DNA from 2 places in the Sphingomonas sp. P4_G3 genome. Region 1 is predicted to be linked to the other one. Evidence: riboswitches for the same ligand, from Rfam matches in the RefSeq annotation. Region 1 holds a riboswitch; the other holds the start of a gene.

Region 1 (5,484 bases):
TTCGGGACGAGCCGGAGCGTAGAAGGAGGAAGCCGCTTGTTCAGTCGATTTTTTCATCATCCGACGGTGGCAGCGCTCGCTAACTGGTTGGGCGTCGCAACCGTATTTGGCGGCCTTCTAGGCTGGCTGCTTAGTCGCGTGCCGCAATGGACCGGCGCAATGACTTGGCAGCAGATCGTGCTCCTTGGCTTCGCTTCTTCGGTGGTCACGTTGTTGGCTCTTGCAACTACGGCTGCGCTTACCGCTCACGCGCTCCGTCTGCTACGATCACCGAAATCGATAGTTGCGCAAATTCCGACTGAGCGAGCTAGCGAAGTGAACCGCGCGTTAGAGGCTTGTAAATTGGCAGATGGCTCTCTCGATTATCCGCGTCTTCGTATCGAAATGGATCGAATTACAAATCCGAATAGAGAATACGAAGAAGCGTTTGATAAGTTTGCAAACGGAGGCAGTCGGCCGGGCGATCAAGTTCTGCGAACGTTTTTCAGGTTGGTAGGGGAAACTTCGACGCGCGCCCCTCAAATCGTGCGCACGGGGCTAGCGATTGCCGCGAACCGGCGATTGGCGAACGTGAGAGTCTATATGCAGAATGGGAATATGGCTTCCGGTTGGGGGCGGCCGCCGCCGCATTGGACGCCATTGTCCGAACGCAAAATGATATACGAAAGCGCCTTGATACAGGCGGGCGAGATCGAAGAGATCTTGCTAATCGAGCGAGATTGGGCGGCGACTGATGATATTATCTTGGCCGGAGAATCCATCGAGGCACCATCCATCAGAACCTGGCCTTATCGGAGGCTTGTTTTCCAACTTTCGTGCGACGATTATCAAGAGACACGCGAATTAGTTCTATTTGCGCCTGGCTATCAACCGATCATGCTTGTGGATATCGCAGCTGTTCCGCTGTCACGCAGTGTAGAAGCTGGCCCTGTTACGCTCAACGATCCTTTGTTGCGTTAAAATAGTCGAGATCAAGGGGATCGAGCATTCTGCGGCCTCGATCAGTTCTCCCTTCAGCGCCAGCGCGGTGAAGTCGATCCGTTCTGAGGCGGCGGTGACGAAGGGCGCCCGGCCATGGCGCGAGGCGGCGAGGAACGCCACCTTGTCCATGTGCGCGAGCGCCACCCCGCCAAACAATGTGCCGTGATGGTTGGTGTCGCCCGGGAACACCATGTCGATGAGGCGGACGACACCCGACATCAGGCCGGTTCCACCACGCGGACGCGCAATTCGCGCGCGGCCGCGACCATCGCGTCGATCGCCGGCTTCACTTCCTCCCATTTGCGCGTCTTCAGGCCGCAATCGGGGTTCACCCACAATTGCTCGGGACGGAGGTGATCCTGCGCCAGCCGCATCAGCGCGACCATCTCCTCAACCGTCGGCACGCGCGGGGCGTGGATGTCATAGACGCCCGGCCCGATCGCGCTCGGATAGCGATAGCGCGCAAAGCCTTCGAGCAATTCCATCTGCGACCGCGCGGTCTCGATCGAGATCACATCGGTGTCCATCGCACCGATCGACGGCAGGATGTCGTTGAACTCCGAATAGCACATGTGCGTGTGGATCTGCGTCGCGTCGGCGACCCCGGCGGCGGACAGCCGGAAGCAATCGACTGCCCAATCCAGATAAGGCTGCCAGTCGCGCCGGCGCAGCGGCAGACCCTCGCGTAGCGCCGCTTCGTCGATCTGGATCGCCTTGGCGCCGGCTTTCTCCAGGTCGACAACCTCGTCACGGATCGCCAGTGCGATCTGGCGGCACGATGCCTCGCGCGGCTGATCGTCGCGGACGAACGACCAGTTGAGGATCGTCACCGGACCGGTCAGCATGCCCTTCATCGGCCTGTCCGTCAGGCTCTGGGCATAGCGCCACCAGTCGACCGTCATCGGCTTGGGCCGCGACACGTCGCCGAACAGGATCGGCGGCCGCACGCAACGCGAGCCATAGGACTGGACCCAGCCGCTGACGGTGAAGGCGAAGCCCGACAATTGCTCGCCGAAATATTGCACCATGTCGTTGCGCTCGAACTCGCCATGGACGAGCATGTCGAGCCCGGCTTCCTCCTGCCAACGGATCGCGCGCTCGGTCTCCTCGCGGAGGAAGTGTTCGTACGCCGTGTCGTCGAGCGTGCCGCGATTGTGATCGGCGCGGGCGCGGCGCACCTCGGCCGTCTGCGGGAACGATCCGATCGTGGTGGTCGGGAAAGCCGGCAGGTCGAGCGCCTCCGCCTGTGCCGCGCCGCGAACGGGGTAGGGGGATTGTCGCGCGCGATCGCCCGGCGTGATCGCCGCCAGCCGCTCGGCCACCGCTTCATTGTGGATCCGCGGCGAAGTCTTGCGCGCCGCCGCCGCAGCGCTCGATGCCGCCAGATCGTCGGCGACGCTGTCACGGCCTTCATTGAGCGCACGCTTCAGCGTCGCGAGCTCGCCGACCTTTTGGACAGCGAAGGCCAGCCATTGCGCGATTTCCGGATCGATCTTGCGTTCGAGCGCGAGGTCGACCGGGGTGTGGAGCAACGAGCAGGACGGGGCAAGGACGATGTCGCGCTTCGCGGCGATCGGCTCGAGCCGGTCGAGCAACGCGGCGAGATCGGCGCGCCAGACGTTGCGCCCGTCGATCACGCCGAGCGAGAGCAATAGCGACTTGGGCGCCTTGGCCAGTACCGCATCGAGCTGTTGCGGCGCGCGGACGAGGTCGATGTGGAGCCCGGCGACCGGCAAATGGATCGCGAGGTCGATATTGTCCTCGAGCCCGCCGAAATAGGTCGCGAGCATCAGCTTGACGCCGGCGCGCGGCAGCTTGGCATAAGCGCGGGTGATCGCGTTGCGCTGGCGTTCGCTCAGGTCGAGCACGAGCACCGGCTCGTCGATCTGCACCCATTCGGCGCCGGCCTGGCCGAGCTGGGTCAGCACGGCCGAATAGAGCCCCAGCACCTCGTCGAGATAGTCGAACGGATCGACCCCGCGGCCCTTGGCGAGGCTCAGCCAGGTGATCGGTCCGAGCAGAACGGGACGCGTCTCGAACCCCTGCGCCTTGGCCTCGCGATAGTCGTCGACGATCTTGGCCGAGCTCAGCGCGAGCTTCTGCCCGGCGACCAGCTCGGGGACCATATAATGGTAATTAGTGTCGAACCATTTGGTCATCTCGCACGCGGTGAGGCTACCGTGCCCATGCCCGCAGCCGGCATCCTCGCCGGTCGTTCCACGCGCCATCGCGAAATAGGTGGCGAGGTCGGAATCGCCCGCCGCCTTGCCATAGCGTTCGGGGATCGCGCCCAGCATCAGGCTGGTGTCGAGGACATGGTCGTAGAGCGAGAAATCGTTCGACGGCAGCCAGTCGGCGCCAAGCGCCCGCTGCCGCGCCCAGGCGGCGGTGCGCAGCCCGGCGGCGGCTTCGAGCAGATCGGCCTCGGACGATTGGCCCGACCAGAAGGATTCGAGCGCGAACTTCAGCTCGCGGCGCGGCCCGATGCGCGGGAATCCGAGTGTGGCAACAGTGACGGTCATGGTCTTCATACCCCGATGAAAGGCGGAGGCAGAGACCAGACACGAGCACGCACGGGCGACACGGGGCCGACCGCGGGATGCAAGCGGCCAGCCCGGACACCCCGCCGGTGGACGTTATCGCGTCGGAGGCAGGTCTCCTGGCTCACGGGTCAACACGCCGGTCCGGCCTTCCCAGGGGATTGGACGCCCCCAGTGACACTCATCGACCGCCGCTCGCCGCTTACAGTTGCGGGGGCAGCGCCGGCCTTGACCCCGAAGGACCGCACCGGCTTCCCGTCTTAGCTTCGACGCGGGCGAACCCGTCCGAAGAACCTCGACACACGCCTTATCCTGCGCCGAACGAGTCGGGTCAAGCGGGATATAAAGAAATCTTTATATGATGGGGCGAAACTCAATCCTCCCCGTTCACGGGGAGGGGGACCAAGACGCGCAGCGGCTTGGTGGAGGGGGCGAGCCCCAAGCGATGTAGATGAGGAGGACCCCCTCCACCACTCGCTACGCGAGCGGTCCCCCTCCCCGTAAACGGGGAGGATTTAGACCGACGCTACCCGTTCGCCGCCTTCAGCCGCAACTGCCGCTCGACCAGCTCGATCGCGCGCTTCACCGCGGCTTCGATCGACAGGAAACTGGTGTCGAGGATGCCGGCGTCGGCCGCCATCACCAGCGGGGCGGCGTCGCGGCCCATGTCGCGCTGGTCGCGCACGCGGATATCGGCCAGCACCTTGTCGAAGCTGAGCGTGCTGCCGCGCTCTCTCAGTTCGGCATGCCGCCGCCGCGCGCGGATCTGCGGCGTCGCCTTGACGAACAATTTGGCGTCGGCGTCGGGTGCGATCACCGTGCCGATGTCGCGCCCATCGAGCACCGCGCCGCCTTCTTGCTGCGCGAACTTGCGCTGGCGCTGCAGCAACGCCGCCCGGATCAGCGGGTGCGCCGAGACGATCGAGGCACGCTGCCCCGCTTCGTCGCTGCGCAACACGGGGTCGTCGAGCAGGCTGTCGTCGAAATTGCTCGCCGCAACGGCATCGGCCTCCTTGGTCGGATCGAGGTCGAGGCGATGCACATTCTCGGCGACCGCGCGGTACAGCAGGCCGGTATCGAGGTGCGGCAGGCGATAATGTTTTGCCAGGGCGCGGGCGACGGTGCCCTTGCCGCTGGCGGCGGGACCGTCCACGGCGATGATCATACGCTAAACTCCATCGCGACCCTCTAGGACTTAGCGTCCTGTCGCGCCAGCCAGCCGCGGATCAATGCGACCGTTTCCAGCGTCCGATCAGCGAAGATACCATGCGCCGATCCGGGGATGGTGCCATATTCGGCGCCCGGCACGCGCGCGGCAAACCCCGCCAAAGTGGTCGGGCGCGCTTCATCATATTGCCCGCCCAGGAAGATCGTGCGCCGCCCATCGAGCCTGGCCAGCAACGGCTCGCCGTCATAATCCTTGAGGCTGCCGGTGCAGGCGAATTCGCTCGGCCCCCACATCGCATTGTAGAGCTTGGGATTGAAGCCATTGGGATGCGCGCCGGCATAAGCGATCGCCGCGGGCTTGGCCGGCTCGCGGCCGTTGAACGCGCGGTAAAAGGCGTTGACGCCATCATCGCAACCCCGGCTGGGCCCGGTGTCGCAACTCGCGATCTGCGCCTGCACCGCCGCCGGCAAGGTCGCCCGCAAGGCATTGGCGTCGGCGATCCAGCTCTTGGTCGAGACCAAAGGACTGGCCATCGCCAGCCCACGCAACGCCGCCGGCCGCCGCGCACCATATTCGAGCGCGAGCGTGCCGCCCCAGCTATGCCCGAGCAGGTGCCAGCGATCGACGCCGAGCGCTTTCCTGACCAGCTCGATCTCATCGACGAAGCGGTCTACCCGCCAATTCTTCGCATCGTTGGGCCGGTCCGACTGCCCGCTGTCGAGTTGGTCGTAGAGGATCACCGCGCGCTCGTCGGCCAGCGCGACCGCGGGCATGAAATGCTCATGATCGCCGCCC
Region 2 (5,484 bases), on a different contig from region 1:
CCGATTCGGGTCTGGCGGCAGTATTCTGCGGCGAGACGACCGATCAGGACGCGATCGCGGCGGCGGTGAATGCCGCGCTCGGCGTGCATGACGATTTCCTGCTGCCCTGGCTCGATGGGCCGCCGCAGACCAACGAACCGGGCCGATCGGGCGCGCTGATCGTCGGGTTGCTCGAGATCGCGCGGCGTTACGGACCCAAAATCGAACTGCTCGAAATCGGATCGAGCGCCGGGCTTAACCTGCTGATCGACCGCTATGCCTTCGATCTTGGCGGCGTGAAGGTCGGCCCCGCCGACGCGCCCGTCACGATCACGCCCGACTGGCGCGGTGAACCGCCGGTGCCGGCGCCGATCGAGATCGTCTCGGTGCGCGGTTGCGACGTCCGTCCGCTCGACGCCACCGATCCCGCGGTCGAGGCGCGGCTGGCCGCTTATGTCTGGGCCGAAACGCCGGCGCGTGCCGAGCGGCTGCGCCAGGCGATCGCGATGCAGCGCGCCAAGCCGGTCGATCTGGTCCAGGCCGATGCCGCCGACTGGATCGAAGCGCGACTTGCCGAACCGCAACCAGCCGGCGTGACGCGCGTGCTGATGCATTCGGTGGTGTGGCAATATTTGCCCGAGGAGAGCGCCAATCGTATTCGCACAGCGATGAATGCGGCGGGAGCGCGCGCCACGACCGAGCGTCCGCTCGCCTGGGTGATGATGGAACCCGACCGCGCCTTCGCCCATCAAGTGATCCGCGTGAAGAGCTGGCCCGGTCATGACCAATGGCAAGTGATCGCGACCGCGCATGCGCATGGCGCGTGGGTCAAGAATGGCGTCGAGGATAAGGACAAGCGCCGCTACGATCTGCCAGAGTCGGCCAAGGTGGAAGCCGGGTAAAGTCTCGAACGGCCGGTACCTCCTGCGGATGGTTGATTTGAACGATCGGGTCGCCGATCTTGGCAGCATGGCCACGCTCCATCGCTACCGCGTTTTCGAGACCGCACACGGCGTCGCCGCAATCGCGTGGAGCGGCGACGCGATCACCGCCTTTCGTCTGCCGGGAGAAACGGCGCGCGAGGCGGAGTGGTCGCTGCTTCGCCGCTTGCCTGACGCTGTCGCGGGCGACCCGCCCCCAGCCATCGCCGCGGTGATCGCCGACGCGGTCCGCTATTTCGCCGGCGAGCCGGTCGATTTCGATGCGGTCGCGATCGATCTCGGCGAGCAGGAGCCGTTCTTCGCGCGGGTCTATGACCGTGTCCGAGCGATCGGCCGCGGCGAAACCATGACCTATGGCGCGGTCGCGCGCGAACTCGGCGCGGGGCCGGAAGCGGCGCGCGCAGTGGGTCAGGCGATGGCGAGGAATCCGATCCCGTTGATCGTGCCCTGCCACCGCGTGCTTGCCGCGGGCAGCCGGGTCCACGGTTTCTCGGCGCCTGGCGGGGCGCTCGCCAAGGTCCGCATGCTCGAGATCGAAGGCGTGGCGACCGAGCCGCCGCCTGCCGCGCAGACCGCGTTCGAATTCTGAAATCAGGCATCGCTTGCGCTTTACCGCGCTGCGGCATAGACGCCGCGCCGTGACGGGTTCCCCGCAAGGGGAAGCAAAAGGGAAGTCCGGTCGAGATGCCGGCGCTGCCCCCGCAACTGTGACCGGAGAGCGGTTGCCCCAATAATGCCACTGGCTGCGAGGTCGGGAAGGCGGGGCGGACGCGATGACCCGGAAGCCAGGAGACCTGCCCGCCACGGTCGATCCTTTGCGCGGACGGGGTGTGCCGGGCGAACGAGGGACATCCCTCGTGTGAGCGACATGAACCGGGCCGTAAGGTCCGGGTGTCGCGTTCAGGCGCCCGGAGTCCGCGGCCCCACCAAAGGGGCATGTCCAATGTTGAAGTTTTCCATCCTCGCGACCTCGGCGTTCGCCGCGATCGCCATCGCGACGCCAGCCTATGCGCAGGAGACGGCGGCGACCGACGATAACAATATCGTCCTCGCCGATCAGACCCGAACCGACATTATCGTGACCGCGACCGGTGTGCCGCAGGCGCCGGAGACGATCGGCCAGGCAGTGACCGTGATCGACCGCCAGACGATCGAGCAGCGCCAGACCGTCGCTTTGTCCGACCTGCTGGCGACCACGCCGGGCGTGACCGTGTCGCGCAACGGCGGGCTCGGCGCCCTGACCGCCGTCCGCATTCGCGGGGCGGAGGACTCGCAGACGCTGACCCTGATTGACGGCGTTCGCGTCAATGACCCCTCGTCGCCCGGCGGCGCGTTCGACTTCGCCAATTTGCTCGCCGGATCGATCGATCGCGTCGAGGTGCTACGTGGTCCGAACTCGGTGCCGTGGGGCAGCCAGGCGATCGGCGGCGTCGTCAACGTCACCACGATGCAGCCCGGCTATGGCCTCCAGGCGCGCGGCAATGTCGAATATGGCAGCTTCGATACGGTCTTCGCCAATGGCGGCGTGTCGGGAAAGAGTGGGATCATCTCGGCCTCGCTCAACGCGGGCTATCTCAAGACCAACGGCTTCTCGGCGGTGTCGTCGGGAAGTGAGCCCGACGGCTATCGCCAGTTCGGCGCGACCGGGCGGATCGAGATCGCCTTGGCCGATAACATCAGGCTCGACCTGCGCGGTTATTACGCGCACAGCAAGGTCGATATCGATGGCTTTGACGGCGTGACCTTCCTGCCCGCCGATGACGGCGAATATGCCAAGACGCAGGAATTGTACGGCTATGCCGGGCTCAATGCCGATTTCCTCGGCGGCCGCTTCAAGAACCGCATCGCCTTCACCATCGCCGATATCAACCGCGACAATTACGACCCGGCCTTCGGTCCCGCGGTCAGCTTCTTCGGCCGCGGCCGTAGCGAGCGTTATCAATATCAGGGCGATTTCCAGGTAGTCGACGGCGTACGGCTGGTCGCTGGCGCGGAGCGCGAGAATACGCGCTATTTCGATGGTGATCTCGCCGCGACACGCGGCGTCACCAGCTTCTATGGTGAAGCCATCCTGTCGCCGATCGATCGCCTGACCATTACTGGCGGCGTGCGCTACGACGACGATTCGGCGTTCGGCGGGCACACGACCTGGGGCGCCAATGCGGTCTATACCTTGCCGACCGAGACGACGTTCCGCGCCAGCTATGCCGAAGGGTTCAAGGCGCCGACCCTCTACCAACTCTACGGACGGTTCGGAACGTCGGTGTTCGGCAACCAGGATCTCAAGCCCGAAACCGCGCAAAGCTATGACATCGGAGTCGAGCAGCGGCTGGTCGGCGGGCGGATCGTCGCCGGCATCACCTGGTTCCACCGCGACACGACCGATCAAATCGATTTCGGTCCGGCCTTCTCCTACGTCAATATCGACCGCGCCCGGACCAAGGGCGTGGAGTTCGCGCTGTCGGTGCGGCCGAGCGATCGCCTGACGCTCAGCGGGTCCTACAGCTTCATCGATTCGATCAACCTCTCGCCCGGGTTCAATTTCGGCAACGAGCTGGCGCGCCGTCCGCGCCAATCGGTCAGCGCGTCGATCGACTGGAAGACTCCGGTCGGTCTCGGGATCGGCGCGACCGTGCTGAGCGTCGGCGACAGCTTCGATGACGCCGGCAATTTCAGCCGACTCGATGGCTATACTGTGGTCGGGCTGCGCGCGGACTTCCCAATCGGCGATAAATTCTCGATCTATGGTCGCGTCGATAATCTGTTCGATGAGAAATATGCCGTGGTGAAATATTACAGCACACCGGGCCGCGCGGCCTATGGCGGCATTCGCTTGAAGTTCAATTGAAGCCTTTGATCGCCTTGATCGCCCTCGGGCTGGCGGGGTGCGCGAGTGCGCAGCCCGCCACGACCGGGGGGATCGTCTCGACCAATCCGTGTTCGGACCAATTGCTGCTGGCGCTGGCGCCGGGCAAGGTCACGGCGATCAGCCATTATTCGCAGGAGCCGGGCGCGACCTCGATCCCGCTCGGCCTCGCGCGGCGCTATCGCGCGACCGCGGGGACCGCCGAGGAAGTGATCGCGCTCAAACCTGACCTGGTGGTCGCGTCGAGCTTTACCTCCAAGACTACACTCGCCGCGTATCGTCGCGCCGGGCTCAAGGTGCTGACGCTCGATTCGCCGACCAATGTCGCCTCCAGCCGCGACCAGATCCGCAGCGTCGCCGCCGCGGTGGGGGAACCCGCGGCGGGCGAGCGGCTGATCGCGCGCATCGATCGCGCCGTGGCCAACGCCGCTCCGCGTGACGGCCGCCGGCCCGCGACCTTGCTCTATATTTCCGACAGTTTCGCCAATGCCGGGCCCAGCCTGTTGACCGAGATGGTCGAACTCGCCGGGCTGGGCGATGTCAGCAAGGATTTCGGGCTCGCTTTCTCGGGCAACGTGCCGATCGAAAGTGTGGTCGCGCATCCGCCGCGCATCGTGATCGACCCCGACCCCAATGGCCGCACCGCGTCGCTGCGCCGCCGCGTGCTCGGCATGGCGGGGTATCAGGTGATCGAGGAGCGTTTCCCGCGCCAATTGGTCAATTGCGGCGGGCCGACCATCATCCCCGCGCTGCAGGCGCTCGCCGCGATTCGATCGCGGGCGTTGTCATGAGCCGCGCGATCCGCCTCGGCCTGCTCGTGTTGCTGACCGCGGCTTTGTTCGCGCTGTCGCTGATGGCGGGCAAGCAATGGATCCCGTTCGACGCCTGGTTTGGGCACGATCCGCGCTGGGCGATCATTGCCGAGTTGCGCATCCCGCGTGCGGTGCTCGGTGTCCTGCTCGGCGCCGCGCTCGGCCTGTCGGGCGCGGTGCTGCAGGGCTATCTTCGCAACCCGCTCGCCGATCCGACGGTGATCGGCGTGTCGTCCTGCGCGGCGCTCGGCGCGGTCGCGTCGATCGTCCTCGGATTCGGTGCCGGCTGGCTTGGCCAGTTCGGCTGGGCGATGGCGGGGGCGGGGGGTGCGATGGCGCTGCTCGCGATGCTGACCGCGCGTGCGGAGACGCCAGTGGTGTTCGTGCTGGCCGGCACCGTGCTCGCCAGTTTGGCGGGCGCGCTGACCGCGTTCCTGATCTCGATCGCGCCCAATCCCTATGCCATCGCCGAGGCGATCGACTGGCTGATGGGCGCGCTGACCGACCGTGGGCCCGACGACGTGTTGATGGCGGCGCCGTTCATCGGCGCGGGCATGCTGTTGATGCTGTTCACGGGGCCAGCGCTCGACGCGCTGGCGCTGGGCGAGGATGCCGCGCGCTCGCTCGGCGCCAATCTCGGCCGGTTGCGCTGGCAAGTGGTGATCGGCACCGGGCTGGCGGTCGGCGCGGGCGTCGCGGTGACCGGCGTGGTCGGGTTCGTCGGCTTGGTCGTCCCGCATCTGTTGCGGCCAGTGTTCGGCGCCAAACCCTCGGCGTTGCTGGTGCCGAGCGCGCTGGGTGGCGCCGCGCTGACGCTGGCGGCCGACAGCCTGTGCCGGCTCGCGCCGGGTGCGGGTGAGGTGCGGCTGGGCGTTGCCATGGCGCT

Evidence for each region. A riboswitch is a leader RNA that binds a small molecule or an ion and turns the genes downstream of it on or off. The one in region 1 is predicted to bind cobalamin.
Region 2: linked by a shared signal. The riboswitch ahead of AC1DQQ_RS00840 (TonB-dependent receptor plug domain-containing protein) and the one ahead of metE (5-methyltetrahydropteroyltriglutamate--homocysteine S-methyltransferase) in region 1 are both predicted to bind cobalamin.

The regions. Positions count from the first base shown of each region.
Region 1 covers NZ_JBFUJZ010000007.1:54,099-59,582, forward strand. The annotation lists gene AC1DQQ_RS16700 (hypothetical protein) at 37-960, shown strand; gene AC1DQQ_RS16705 (acyl-CoA thioesterase) at 907-1,200, opposite strand; gene metE (5-methyltetrahydropteroyltriglutamate--homocysteine S-methyltransferase) at 1,200-3,503, opposite strand; cobalamin riboswitch at 3,614-3,833, opposite strand; gene cmk ((d)CMP kinase) at 4,048-4,686, opposite strand; gene AC1DQQ_RS16720 (proline iminopeptidase-family hydrolase) at 4,710-5,484, opposite strand, start outside.
Region 2 covers NZ_JBFUJZ010000001.1:176,891-182,374, forward strand. The annotation lists gene AC1DQQ_RS00830 (DUF2332 domain-containing protein) at 1-881, shown strand, start outside; gene AC1DQQ_RS00835 (methylated-DNA--[protein]-cysteine S-methyltransferase) at 919-1,509, shown strand; cobalamin riboswitch at 1,547-1,736, shown strand; gene AC1DQQ_RS00840 (TonB-dependent receptor plug domain-containing protein) at 1,864-3,768, shown strand; gene AC1DQQ_RS00845 (ABC transporter substrate-binding protein) at 3,765-4,577, shown strand; gene AC1DQQ_RS00850 (FecCD family ABC transporter permease) at 4,574-5,484, shown strand, end outside.